2 regions of the Thermanaerovibrio velox DSM 12556 genome follow, and region 2 is predicted to be linked to the other one. Evidence: predicted binding sites of a transcription regulator. Region 2 holds the regulator's gene; the other holds the start of a gene.
What was found. Region 2 encodes HrcA, which represses chaperone genes, less so after heat shock. Its sites were predicted from a motif close to TTAGCACTCNNTNNNANNGAGTGCTAA; they were not measured.
Positions count from the first base shown of each region.

Region 1 (6,546 bases), 640 kb from region 2:
TCAGGAACCTAACGGTGAGGCAGAACCTTGAGCTGGTCTATCAGGAGCTCGGCTGGGAGGAGCGGGACTATGCCCCCCAGGTGGACAGGCTCATAGAGGAGTTCGGCATAGGGGTCATAAGCGACACCAAGGGGTATGCCTTAAGCGGCGGGGAGAGGCGAAGGGTTGAGATAGCCCGCTGTGTGGCCCTTAAGCCCTCGTTCCTGCTGTTGGACGAGCCCTTCAGCGGCATAGATCCCATAGCGGTTTACGACATACAGCAGATGATAATAAGCCTCAAGGAGAAGGGTTTTGGGATACTGCTTACGGACCACAACGTGAGGGAGACCTTGTCAATAACGGATGTGACCTATCTTATCCACCAGGGGCGGGTGGTTATCCAGGGCACCCCCGAGGAGGTGGCGGAGAGTCCCGTGGCCCGCAAGTTCTACCTGGGGGAGGAGTTCCGATGGTGAGCCCGGACAGGACGGTGGGCGGAAGTTCCGGCGGGTCCCCCATGTCCCGGATGGTCCGCAATGCCCTTAGGATGACCGTGGGAACTCTGGCCAGCCGGGTCCTGGGGTTGGTTAGGGAGATGATAACCGCCGCGGTGTTCGGGGCCACGAGGCAGTTGGATTCCTTTTACGTGGCCTATACGTTGGCCAACCTGGCGAGGCAGTTGCTGGCGGAGGGGGCGCTTTCCGCCGCCTTCGTGCCGGTCTTCAGCAGGGTGCTTAAGGACCGGGGTAGGGAGGAGGCCGCCAGGCTGGCGCGGCAGGCCTCTGCGGTGCTGATGGCCGGTACCATGCTGGTGGTTTTGTTGGGCATGGCGGGGGCTGGTTTGCTTGTTAGGGTAATGGCCCCCGGCTTTTCCCCCGAGGACAGGTTGATCGCCTCAAGGCTTACCGCCGCTCTATTCCCGTTTCTCATGTTCATGTCCTTGGGGGCCCTTGCAATGGGGGTTCTCAACAGCCTGGACCGTTTCTTCGTACCCGCGGTGGCCCCCGCGCTGAGCAACCTGGTGTTCATAGTCTGCGTGTGGTCCTTCTACCCAACTGTTACGGTATGGCACGTGGTGGCGGCGGTCCTTATGGGTGGGCTTTCCCAGATGGTGCTCCAATGGGTGTGGTCCTACCGCTGTGGCATACCCTTGAGTCCCTCGAGGCCCGACATGGGGAACTCGGATCTGCGGAGGATGATGAGGCTCTTCCTGCCCTACGCGGCGGGGCTCTCGCTGAACCAGCTGAACCCGGTGGTGAGCCGGTTCCTCGCGTCGTACCTGGAGGGGGGGGCCATATCGGCGCTAAACTATGCGGACCGGGTGCTGCAGCTCCCCTTGGGGTTGTTCGTGGTGGCCATAGCCCAGGCGGTTTTACCTGCCCTTTCCCGCCTGGATCCATGGGACAGGGAGGGCTTCCGGGTCTTCCTTAGGGATTCTCTGCGGTTCAACCTTTTCGCGGTGCTGCCCGTTTCCCTGGGGCTTGTGATGTTCGCAAGGCCAGTTACTCACCTCATCTTCTTCCGGGGGGCCTTTGGCCAGTGGGCCCTGGATGCCACCTCCGGGGCCCTTAGGATGTACGGGGTCGGCCTTGCCTTCATGAGCTGTAATGCCATAGTGATGAGGGCCCTTTACGCCCGGGGCTTGGCTCGGGGGGCCATGACGGTTACGGCCGTCACGGTGCTGTGCAATCTGGCCTTTGGGTACCTTCTAATGGCCCGGTTCTCCTACTCGGGCCTTGCGCTTGGAACGTCCTTGGCGTTCCTCGCGGCCTCCATGACCGGCATGGCCATGGTGTCCCGGGACTTGGGTGCTCCGCTGGGTATGTTTGAGCTTAAGTGGGTGTTGAGGCAGGGGATCCCCTTGGCTTCTATGGGGGCGGCGCTTGTCGGTTTTTCGAGCATATGGAGCTACCCTTACGGCGGGGCCTTGGGAGGGCGGCTTTGCTGGTTTGCCCTATGCGGGCTTACAGCCCTTGGGGTTTATCTAGGGGTCGCGCTGGGGATTGGCATGGAGGAGCTTAAGTGGCTTAAGCTCAGGGGAAGGAGAGTGGGGACCGGTGTTTAAATCTTTGAGGGCCTGGTTTTCAGCCGTTATCGGGTGTTTTGCGGCGGCAGCGGTGTTTTTGGCCCTTTTGCCCGGGGTTTCGTTGGGGGTGGATGAGAAACTCGCCAAGGTCATAGAGGGGCAGAGCGCCAAGTGCTACGTGGAGGGTCAGGTCCTGGGGGATCTGGTTATAGGGGCCCGCTGCAGCGTGGAGTTCATCCTGGTGGACAGGAGGCTTGCGGATGCGGTTAGGGAGGCCCAGTTCCCGCCCCAGTGGCTTGTGGAGCAGGTTCAGAAGCTGGACTCGGTGCCCAGGGGGCACAGCCTTGTGGCGGTGGCGGTGAGGGCCTATAAGCCCTTTGACCTGGATATGGGCAAGTTGGTGGTGGGGGAGAGGCTGAGCGAGGACCTGCTGATGACGCCCAAGGATCGGATGTTATTTCAGCTCTCATCCGGGGATGAGAGCTTCTTTGGGGTGTTGTCCCCTGGTCGGATAGCCAGGGGGTCGGTGGTGAAGGTGGGTTACGGGGACGACCTGGTGGATATGAGGGTTTCCAGGTGACCATGGAAGGTGGTTTGAGAACCTTGGTTTTAGATGGGAAAAGCGGCGAGGAGGTGTTTGGGTTGCACGTTTATCGTTGTGTGGAGTGTGGGAAGAGGATAGAGACGGAGGGGCACATATCATCCTGTCCTCATTGCCGGTGTAAGGTGTTGATCCACGAGAAGGGAGAGCGGCGCAAGGCCTGTTCCTGTGGCGGTTCCAAGTGCGGCACCTGCGGGAGTTGCAGCTGCGGATGAGGGGGTGCGGCAGCGGCCTTGTGTTGGGCATAGAGAGCAGCTGTGACGACACGGGGGTTGCGGTTCTCGAGGCTCCACGCCGGATAAGGTCGTCCCTGGTGATGAGCCAGGTGGAGGAGCATGCTCCCCACGGTGGTGTGGTGCCGGAGCTGGCCAGCCGAAGGCATCAGGAGGCGGTGGTGGGGCTGGTGAGGCGGTGTCTTGCGGAGGCGGGGGTTTTGAACCCCATGAGGGAGCTGTCCCTCATAGCGGTCACCGCTGGGCCGGGTCTCATGGGGTCTCTCCTGGTGGGTCTTATGGCTGCCAAGGGGCTGTCCCAGGGGTGGGAGGTCCCCATGATAGGGGTTAACCACATGGAGGGTCACGTGTTCGCCAACGTCATAGCCCACGAGGATCTTGAGCCTCCGTTCCTGTGCCTTGTGGTCTCCGGGGGGCACACGGAGATCCAGTTGGTGCGGTCCTTTGGGGACTATCGTTTCCTTGGGGGCACCAGGGACGATGCGGCGGGGGAGGCTTATGACAAGGTGGCGAAGCTGCTTGGGTTGGGCTACCCAGGTGGTCCCGTGATAGACCGCCTTGCCGCCCAGGGGGATCCTAGGAGGTACCAGCTGCCGGTGCCTCTGCGGGGAACTTCGGACGTGGAGTTCAGCTTCAGCGGTCTTAAGACCGCGGTATTATGGCTTGTCCGGAAGGAGGGGGATTCCATTTCGCTGCCGGACCTTTGTGCCTCTTTCCAGAGGTCGGCGGTGGACTCCCTGGTGGAGAAGCTGGAGCTGGCGGTGCAGCTCACGGGGGTTAAGACCGTGGCGGCTTCCGGGGGAGTGGCGGCGAACTCGGAGCTCAGGAGGCGTCTTTTAGGCCTTTCCGACAGGGGCATCAGGGTTTTTCTGCCCCCGAGGGACCTTTGTACCGACAACGGGGCCATGATAGCCGCCGCTGGGTGGTGGGCCTTCATGAGGGGGATCCGGGATGACCTCACCCTCAGGGCGGACCCGTCCTGGGAGATGGCCCGATAAGTCAAAAAACATCAGAAAAAGCAGCTTGGGCCGGATAGAGGCGGTTTATTTGCCTCTATCCGGCTTTATTTGTAGATAATGGTTCTTGAGGAAATCCCGGACTTTGAATAGACTTTCAGCCGTGAGGGTTAGCACTCGGTTGTTGGGAGTGCTAACACTAAAAAACCGGGTAACAAACTCCAAGGAGGAGGGATTTAGATGCAGCTTAGGCCTCTCGGCGACCGTCTTGTGGTGAAGGCGGTGGAGAAGGAGGAGATGACCAAGGGTGGCATAGTGCTCCCTGACACCGTGAAGGAGAAGCCCGTGGAGGGCGAGGTTGTGGCGGTTGGTACCGGCCGGGTGCTGGACAACGGCCAGCGGCTTCCCATGGAGGTCAAGGTGGGCAACCGGGTCATCTACAGCAAGTACTCTGGCACGGAGGTCAAGTTTGACGGCCAGGAGTACCTGATCCTCAGCGAGCGGGACGTGCTCGCCATAGTGGAGAAGTAAGCGACCCTAAGCAGATAGAACACCTTTACTGAAGGAGGGCAAGACACGATGCCGAAGATCCTGCTTTTCAAGGAAGAGGCCCGCAGGGCCCTTGAGCGCGGAGTTAACAAGGTGGCTGACACGGTTGGCGTGACCTTGGGCCCCAAGGGGCGCAACGTGGTTCTGGAGAAGAAGTTCGGCTCCCCCACCATAACCAACGACGGTGTGACCATCGCCAAGGAGATAGAGCTGGAGGATCCCTTTGAGAACATGGGGGCCCAGCTCCTGAAGGAGGTGGCCTCGAAGACCAACGACGTGGCCGGCGACGGTACCACCACCGCCACGGTGCTCGCCAGGGCCATGATCCGCGAGGGTCTCAAGAACGTGGCCGCCGGCGCCAACGGCATGCTGCTCCGCCGGGGCATCGAGAAGGCGGTCGACGTGGTGGTGGAGGAGCTCAAGAAGCAGGCCATCCCTGTTAAGGAGCACGCCAAGATCGCTCAGGTGGCCTCCATCTCCGCCAACGACAAGCGGATCGGCGAGCTCATCGCCGAGGCCATGGACAAGGTGACCGAGGATGGTGTCATCACCGTTGAGGACAGCCAGACCGTGGGTACCACCCTCGAGATGGTGGAGGGCCTCCAGTTCGACAAGGGCTACGTGAGCCCCTACATGATCACCAACCCGGAGAGGATGGAGGCGGTCCTTGAGGACGCTTACATCCTGGTCCACGACGGCAAGATCAGCAACGTGAAGGATCTGCTCCCGGTGCTTGAGAAGGTGGTTCAGACCGGCAAGCCCCTGCTCATCATCGCCGAGGACGTGGAGGGCGAGGCCCTCGCCACCCTGGTGGTCAACAAGCTCCGGGGCATCCTGCAGGTGGTGGCCGTCAAGGCCCCGGGCTTCGGCGAGAGGCGCAAGGCCATGCTCCAGGACATCGCGGTGGTCACCGGCGCCAAGGTGATCAGCGAGGAAGTGGGAATCAAGCTGGAGAACGCGGACATCTCCATGCTCGGTAGGGCCAAGAAGATCCGGGTGGCCAAGGAGGAGACCACCATCGTTGAGGGTGCCGGCGATCCCAAGGCCATAAAGGACAGGGCCGCCCAGATCCGCAAGGAGCTTGAGGACTCCACCTCCGAGTACGACAAGGAGAAGCTCCAGGAGCGGCTCGCCAAGCTGGTGGGCGGAGTGGCGGTCATCCAGGTCGGCGCTGCCACCGAGACGGAGCAGAAGGAGCTTAAGCACCGTATCGAGGACGCCCTCAACGCCACCCGCGCCGCGGTGGAGGAGGGTATCGTCCCCGGAGGCGGCGTGGCCCTTGTGTCCTGCGCCAACGCCCTGGACGAGTTCATCTCCAAGCTGGAGGGGGACGAGAAGACCGGCGCTTCCATCGTGCGGAAGGCCCTCACGGAGCCCCTGCACCTCATCTCCACCAACGCTGGACTCCAGGGTGACGTGGTGGTTGAGAAGGTCCGGGGTCTCAAGAAGGGTCAGGGACTGGATGCTTCCACCGGCGAGTACGTGGACATGATCGAGTCCGGCATAATCGATCCCGTGAAGGTCACCAGGAGCGCCGTCCAGAACGCCGGCTCCATCGCCGCCATGCTGCTCACCACCGAGGTCCTTGTGGCGGACAAGCCGGAGAAGAAGGACATGCCCAAGATGCCCGGCGGCATGGAGGACTACGACTAACGTACCGTCCGAAGTTACCAGGGAGGGGCTTAGGCCTCTCCCTTTTTTATGCCTTGGCCTGATTCAAAAGGTGTGGCATACTGATCCGTGTTTACTTTACCGCCCCTTGGGGTGTTTTAGTCAAGTTGAGGAAGGACGTGTTTCTCATGGACGTTAAGGACATGGTGGTGGTCCTGGACTGCGGTTCCCAGTATACCCAGTTGATCGCCCGGCGGGTGAGGGAGCTTGAGGTGTACAGCGAGATACTCCCTTGGGACGCGGAGCCCGAGGAGGTGCTGTCCAGGTCTCCAAAGGGGATCATAGTCTCCGGAGGGCCCAGGAGCTGCGTGGAGGAGGGGGCCCCTAAGCTTTCGGAGAGGCTCCTCAAGTCCGGCATCCCCATATTGGGCATATGCTACGGAATGCAGATGCTGGCCCACCAGCTGGGGGGGCGGGTCGTCAAGGCCCCAAGCGCCGAGTACGGCCGGTGCAAGGTCCAGGTTGACTCCCCCGGGGGGTTGCTCCGGGGGTTCCCCGAGGAGTTCACCGTTTGGATGAGCCATTGGGATC
Region 1 is NZ_CM001377.1:572,222-578,767, forward strand. It holds gene lptB (LPS export ABC transporter ATP-binding protein) at 1-455, shown strand, start outside; gene murJ (murein biosynthesis integral membrane protein MurJ) at 449-2,044, shown strand; gene THEVEDRAFT_RS02655 (hypothetical protein) at 2,037-2,585, shown strand; gene THEVEDRAFT_RS02660 (zinc ribbon-containing protein) at 2,588-2,821, shown strand; gene tsaD (tRNA (adenosine(37)-N6)-threonylcarbamoyltransferase complex transferase subunit TsaD) at 2,818-3,837, shown strand; gene groES (co-chaperone GroES) at 4,036-4,326, shown strand; gene groL (chaperonin GroEL) at 4,375-5,997, shown strand; gene guaA (glutamine-hydrolyzing GMP synthase) at 6,144-6,546, shown strand, end outside.
Region 1: a site for HrcA is predicted at 3,966-3,992, ahead of groES (co-chaperone GroES). Genes of this name have one in related genera too.

Region 2 (6,546 bases):
GGGAATCGCAGTGTTCCTCTCTATTATCTTGGTGAACACCCCTCCCAAGGTCTCAAGACCAAGGGACAAGGGGGTCACGTCAACCAACACTATCCCGCTCTTCTCCCCACTGAGCACCGCACCCTGTATGGCAGCCCCCACCGCCACACACTCGTCCGGGTTGATGCCCTTGGTGGGCTCCTTGCCCAACAGCTCCTTAACCTTACGCTGCACCATTGGCATCCTGGTAGAACCACCGACCAGAAGGACCTTGTCTATCTGAGAGGCACTGAGTCCCGCATCCTCTAGCGCCCTCTTGGTGGGGGCCACGGTCCTCTCAAGAAGGTCCGCGGTCATGTCCTCGAACTTGGCCCGGGTCAAGGTGAGCTCCAGGTGCTTGGGACCGTTCTGATCCGCAGTTATAAAGGGCAGGGATATGGTGGTCTCCATCATGGAGGAAAGCTCTATCTTCGCCTTCTCCGCCGCCTCCCGGAGACGCTGGAACGCCATCTTGTCGTTCCTCAGGTCTATGCCCTCGGACTTCCTGAACTCGTCTATCATCCAGTCCACTATGCGCATATCCCAGTCGTCACCGCCCAGGTGGTTGTCCCCAGAGGTGGCAAGCACCTCGAAGACCCCATCTCCAACGTCCAGGATGGACACGTCAAAGGTCCCACCGCCCAGGTCGAACACCAGTATCTTGTGGTCCCCCTCCTTGTCCACCCCGTAGGCAAGGCAAGCAGCGGTGGGCTCGTTTATGACCCGCAAGACCTCAAGCCCCGCTATGGTACCCGCATCCTTAGTGGCCTGCCGCTGAGCATCGGTGAAGTAAGCAGGACACGTTATGACCGCCTGAGTAACCGGCTCCCCAAGGTAGTCCTCCGCGTCCTTCTTGAGCTTCTGGAGTATCATGGCAGATATCTCCTGGGGAGTGTAGGCCTTGCCGTCTATGTTGACCTTGTAATCGGACCCCATCTTACGCTTTATGGAGATAATGGTCCTGTCGGCGTTGACTATGGCCTGCCTCTTGGCCAACTGTCCCACAAGCCTCTCCCCGTCCTTGGTGAAGGCCACCACCGACGGAGTGGTCCTGCTGCCCTCCGCGTTAGGTATTACCGTTATGTTGTCCCCTTCCTTGACCGCCACACAGCTGTTGGTGGTCCCAAGGTCTATTCCTATCACCTTTCCCATGAAAAACACCCTCTTTCGCAAGATTTTTCTACTTCTCTATGCTGACTTTATACCTCTGCCTCAGCCCTTGAACTTTGCAACCTTAACAAGGGCGGGCCTTATCAACTTTCCCCCTAACAGATACCCCCTTTGGAGCTCCGCCACCACCTTGCCGTCCATCTCCGGATCCCCGGTCTCCTCAAAGTCCACCGCCTCGTGGACCGAAGGATCGAAAGCCCCCTCCGAAGCAACCCGCTCCAGGCCAAGGCTCTCCAGGGCGGAGAGGAACTGGCGGGCCACCATCTGAACCCCCTTTATCACCGGGTCATCCACCCTGTCGGTGCAGGACAAAAGGGTCCTCTCCAGGTTGTCCAACACCGGGATCAAAAGGCCCACCGCGGACTCCGCAGATCTCTTCCTCTCCACCTCCCGATCCCTTTCAACCCGCCTTACATAGTTTGTGAAGTCCGCTTTGTTGCGCAAAGCCTCCTTCATGAGGTCATCGTAGCTGTCCTTTAACTTGGACAGCTCCTCCTCCATCCTCTTTATATCCCGATCCTTACCCCGAAGCATCTCCACCAGCTCCACCTTGGACATCTCCGCCACCATAAGATCCTCCTGGCGGGACACCTCCGCAGAAGGGGAAGCCCCCTCCTGGGAAGCAGGACCATCAAAAGCTGCATCAATCAAGCGATTCTCTTCCATGGCACGTTACTCCTCCAAACCCTCGATGGCAGATGCCACGTCCTCAAGCACCGATATTACCCTCTCATAGTCCATCCTCTTGGGGCCTAATATGCCCACTATCGCCTTAGCCCCTCCCTTGGGGCTGGAGGCCAGCACCAAAGAACAGTCCTCCAGCTCAGGGCACTGAGACTCCTCGCCTATGACAACGCTCACCCCGTTGCCCACCGAGTGCCTAGCCACCAGCTCCGCCAACTCCTCCTCCTGCTCCAGCAGGGAGAAGAACGCCTTGAGGCGGCTTAGATCCTGAAAATCCGGAAGGCTCAACATCTGACTCACCGGACCGGTAAAGACCCGGACCTGCCTGGACTCCACCATCTCCCCCAGGGTGCTAAGGGCTACTCGACAGGCCTCAGAGAACTCCGAAAGCTGATGCAAAAGGTACCCCTCCAGAGAAGCCCTGACCTCCGACCAGGGCCTCCCGGACACCGCCATGTTCATCTTCCTTGAGAACTCGTCAAGGAGATCGCTGGACAGGTCCCAAGGCATGGGGATAACCTTGTGATGCACAAGCCCACCCTCCAGCACGACAACCAAAAGCACGTTCCTACTATCAACCTTGAAGAAGCTTACGTTCTTTATGGTTACGTCGTTCAGGGGGGCTATGGCACCTATCCCCACGTAGTGGGTAAGCCTGCCCAAAAGGTCCGTGGCCTCGTTGAGAAAGCCCTCAAGGTCTTGCCTCTTGCGCTTGAGCGCCTCCGCCAAAGGCAGCCCAACGCCCTTTGAGCGGGATCGCTGGAGCACCGAGTCCACGTAGAGCCTGTAAGCCCTCGTGGTAGGGACCCTACCAGCGGAGGTGTAAGGTTGAGAGAGAAAACCCATCCCCTCCAGGTCCGACATCTCGTTCCTTATGGTGGCGGGACTGTGAGAGCAGAGGTACCGCTTGGACACGGTCCTGGAACCCACGCTCTCCCCGCTCCTTATGTACTCGTATACCACCGATAACACTATCTCCAACTGACGCTCCGTAAGCATGGGGCACACCTCCATGGCCTTGGCACTCTATAAGCAAGACTGCTAACACCCAAGCCACGGCAATTAAATTACCTCTTCTTTGGCCAATTGTCAATACAGGTCAAAAAAATATGTCCGGGTTCTAATGTACAATCTACCGGGTCTCAAAACGAAGAAAATCCCATCGGACCCAGCGGGATAGGAGGACTGTCATGACTCCATACAGACTGGAACTCACCGACGACACGGAGCTGGCGGAAAGGCTCGCTAGCATTGGGGCGGACATGAGAAGCCTGCCCTTCTTCTCCAAGAAGAAACAGGTTTTGTGCCTTGGGTTTAAAGACCTGGACTTCAGGGCCGCCAACGCCATAAAACAGGAGATGCTTGCCCGGGGAGGAGATGCGGTGGTTCACAGGGGCGCCATATGCGGATCCGTGGACCGCTCCTCGGTGATCATCTTAGGCACCTTGGGACAGCTCCAAAGCCTCGCCGAAAAACTTAACCTTATGCCCTATTTCGGCCTTCAAGAGGTCCGGGACTCCCTGATTAAGGCCCTTAGAGGGATGGGGATCCGGAGATGGAGCTTGCCCCTTCCCGGGGGGCGCACGCTGGAAATGGGGGATCACACCAAGGTGATGGGGATAATAAACCTCACACCGGACTCCTTCTTCGAGGCCAGCAGGTCAAACGGAGTTGAACGGTGTCTTAAGACCGCTGAAGAGATGCTCTCCCATGGAGCGGATGTGCTGGACCTCGGGGCGGAATCCACAAGACCTGGGTCCGATCCGGTGAGCCCCGAGGAGGAGCTGGAGCGCCTTATAAACCCCCTCAGGGCCATAAGACATCGGTTCCCTGAGGCCGTGATATCCGTAGATACCTACAAAAGCACCACCGCCGCGGCCTGTGCGGAGGAAGGGGCGGACATCATAAACGACATATCAGGCCTCACCTTCGACCCCCAAATGGCCGGCACCGTGGCAAAAAGCCAGTGCGCCCTGGTGCTCATGCACATAAAAGGCAGGCCCAAAGACATGCAGAAGGACCCTTCTTACCAGGACCTCTTCGGCGAGATCATTGACTTCTTCGAGTCTCAGATAGACCATGCCAAGAAGGCCGGAATAGAGGAAGACAGGATAATACTGGACCCGGGGATAGGCTTCGGGAAGAAACCCTCCCACAACCTGGAAATCCTAAGGCACACCGAGGCCTTCTCAACCCTAGGCAGACCCCTGCTCATAGGAGCCTCTAGGAAGAGCACCATCGGCCTCGCCACCGGGGCAGAGGACCCAGCGGAGAGACTGGAGGGGACCTTGGCAGTAACAGCCCTTTGCGCCATGAAAGGGGTACCACTGGTAAGGGTTCACGACGTCAAGGAGAACGTTAAAACAATAAAAATGATCAATTCTATCAGGAGGGGTTCCTTATGAGTAAAGTAGTCCTAGCCCTGGGATCGAACCTGGGAGACCGGCTGGGGGCTCTCCGATCAGCGGTTAACCATCTCAAGGCCCGAGGGTGGATTCCCCTCAAGTCAAGCCCGGTCTTCGAGACCCCACCCTTCGGTTACGAAGAGCAGCCCAGGTTCCTAAACGCCTGTATCACCATGGAATGCCCCCTTGAAGACCCCCTGGAGATGCTGAGAGAGGTAAAAGCAGTTGAGACCCAGATGGGGCGGGTTCAGCGGTTCAAGAACGGGCCGAGGGAGATCGACGTGGACATACTATTCGTGGACCAAATGGTGTTTAATTCTCCGGACCTGCACATACCCCATCCAGGCATCCAGGAAAGGGCGTTCGTATTGGCCCCCCTAAACTGCATAGAGCCCGGATGGGTCCACCCAAGCCTAAACCTCTCGGTGTCGGAGATGCTGGACAGGGTTGATAAAAACGGGGTCATAAGGATAACCAACCTGTAGAGCAGCCCCGGGGAAGAAGGGCTAAAAACAGGAGCCACCTTATCCGCAAGGTTAAGGGGGACAGCAAGGCCCCGATGGTTAGGCGGTTGTGAAATTGCCCCAGCTTCAGGACCTTACAGGCCCTGGGCTATCGTCAATGGCCGAGGGGCCCCATTGGGGCCCCTCAAAGCCTGCGGTTTTGGACCAGCTTGTGGGGACGTCACTTTACCACAAGGGTACCGCTGGCGGTCCCCATTATGGAACAGACAGCGACCACCTTCACCTCAGCTCCCTTGGGCAGCCCGCTCAAGGCTACGGTCTCCATAAGTCCACCCACGCCGCTCTGATCCTTGTACTCCCGCTGCTCTACAAGCTTACCCCCCACGAAAACCGATAGGCGGCTCACATAGTGTTTCGTGGGATCCGATACCTCATGGACCACGGTCACGTAAAGGTTGGATCCGTCGTAAGACAGGTCCACCTTGGAGGGCGGATGAGCCAAAGCGGCCCCACATATGCCCATCAACATCAAGAGAGTTGCCACGGTCCTAGCCAAAAACCTCAAGGGAAACACCCCCTTCCTTGGGGGTAGTTTACAATATGTTGAGCACCTCTTCAAAGTCCGGCAGGGTCTTTATCTCGTAAACCTTTACCCACTGCACCTTGCCCTCCTCGTCGATCAGGACGTTGGCCCTCTCGGAGAAACCGTTCTTCTCCCGGAAAAGACCCAGGGACTCCGCCACCTCCCCGTGGGGCCAGAAGTCCGCCAGGATCTTGAGGTTTTTAAGCCCCATGGAGTCCGCCCAAGCCTTCTTGCAGAACATGGAGTCGACGCTAAGGCCCAAGGGCTCCACGCCCTTCTCCGCAAACCTATCGTACAGATCGTCCAGGGCCTTCATCTGATCCCTGCATATCGGGGTCCATGCCAAAGGATGGAACGAAAGCAGCACCTTTTTACCCCTGAACGAAGAAAGGGTTACGTCGTTACCGTCCTGGTCCTTTAGGGTAAAGTCCTTAACCAAATCCCCAACCTTAACAAGATCTGCCATGCTTATCTCCTCCTCTTTCTTGTTTTTATCTATTTTTCATGCCCATAAGGCGTGAAAAAATGCGATCATCTGAAAGAATCCAGCAAAAGGTTCAGCTCCTCCGGATCCCTTCGCCTCTGATAAAGGGGCCTTGGATCACCAGACGCGTAGGGAGCCAAGGTCCTGTGAAACGGGGTACCCGCATTTTTATAGAACACCCCCACAGGATAGGGGGCTCCTCTCAATGCCAGCTCCATAGCCCTGATCCTATCCGACGGATCGTGGTCATCTCCTATAGGCACGGTATTGTCACGAAACCACTGATACGTGTTTATCTTGTTGAAAGATACGCAGGGCTGAAAAACGTCCACCAGGGCATAGCCCTCCCAGGCCAGGGCCTTTGTCATAACCTCCACCATCATGGCCTTGTGGGCGCAGAAAACCCTGGCCACGAAGGACGCCCCAAGGGATATGGCCACCGCCAGGGGATTGAAGGGCTCCGAAGAAACCCCCTCCACCTGAACCGGGGTTACCATCCCCCTCGGACTCGTAGGAGACGCCTGCCCTTTGGTAAGGCCGTACACCATGTTGTTGTGCACCAGGTGCAAAACGTTCGGGTTTCTCCTTATGGCGTGCAGGAAGTGGTTACCCCCTTCCCCATACATATCACCGTCACCGCCAACACATATCACCTTGAGGTGGGGGTTGGACGCCTGGATAGCCGTGGCAACCGGCAGGGCCCTTCCGTGAAGGCCGTTGAAGAAGTGGCTTCTGAAG
Region 2 is NZ_CM001377.1:1,211,052-1,217,597, forward strand. It holds gene dnaK (molecular chaperone DnaK) at 1-1,170, opposite strand, end outside; gene THEVEDRAFT_RS05865 (nucleotide exchange factor GrpE) at 1,231-1,854, opposite strand; gene hrcA (heat-inducible transcriptional repressor HrcA) at 1,861-2,871, opposite strand; gene folP (dihydropteroate synthase) at 3,063-4,277, shown strand; gene folK (2-amino-4-hydroxy-6-hydroxymethyldihydropteridine diphosphokinase) at 4,274-4,762, shown strand; gene THEVEDRAFT_RS05885 (hypothetical protein) at 4,962-5,306, opposite strand; gene THEVEDRAFT_RS05890 (peroxiredoxin) at 5,335-5,790, opposite strand; gene THEVEDRAFT_RS05895 (thiamine pyrophosphate-dependent enzyme) at 5,856-6,546, opposite strand, start outside.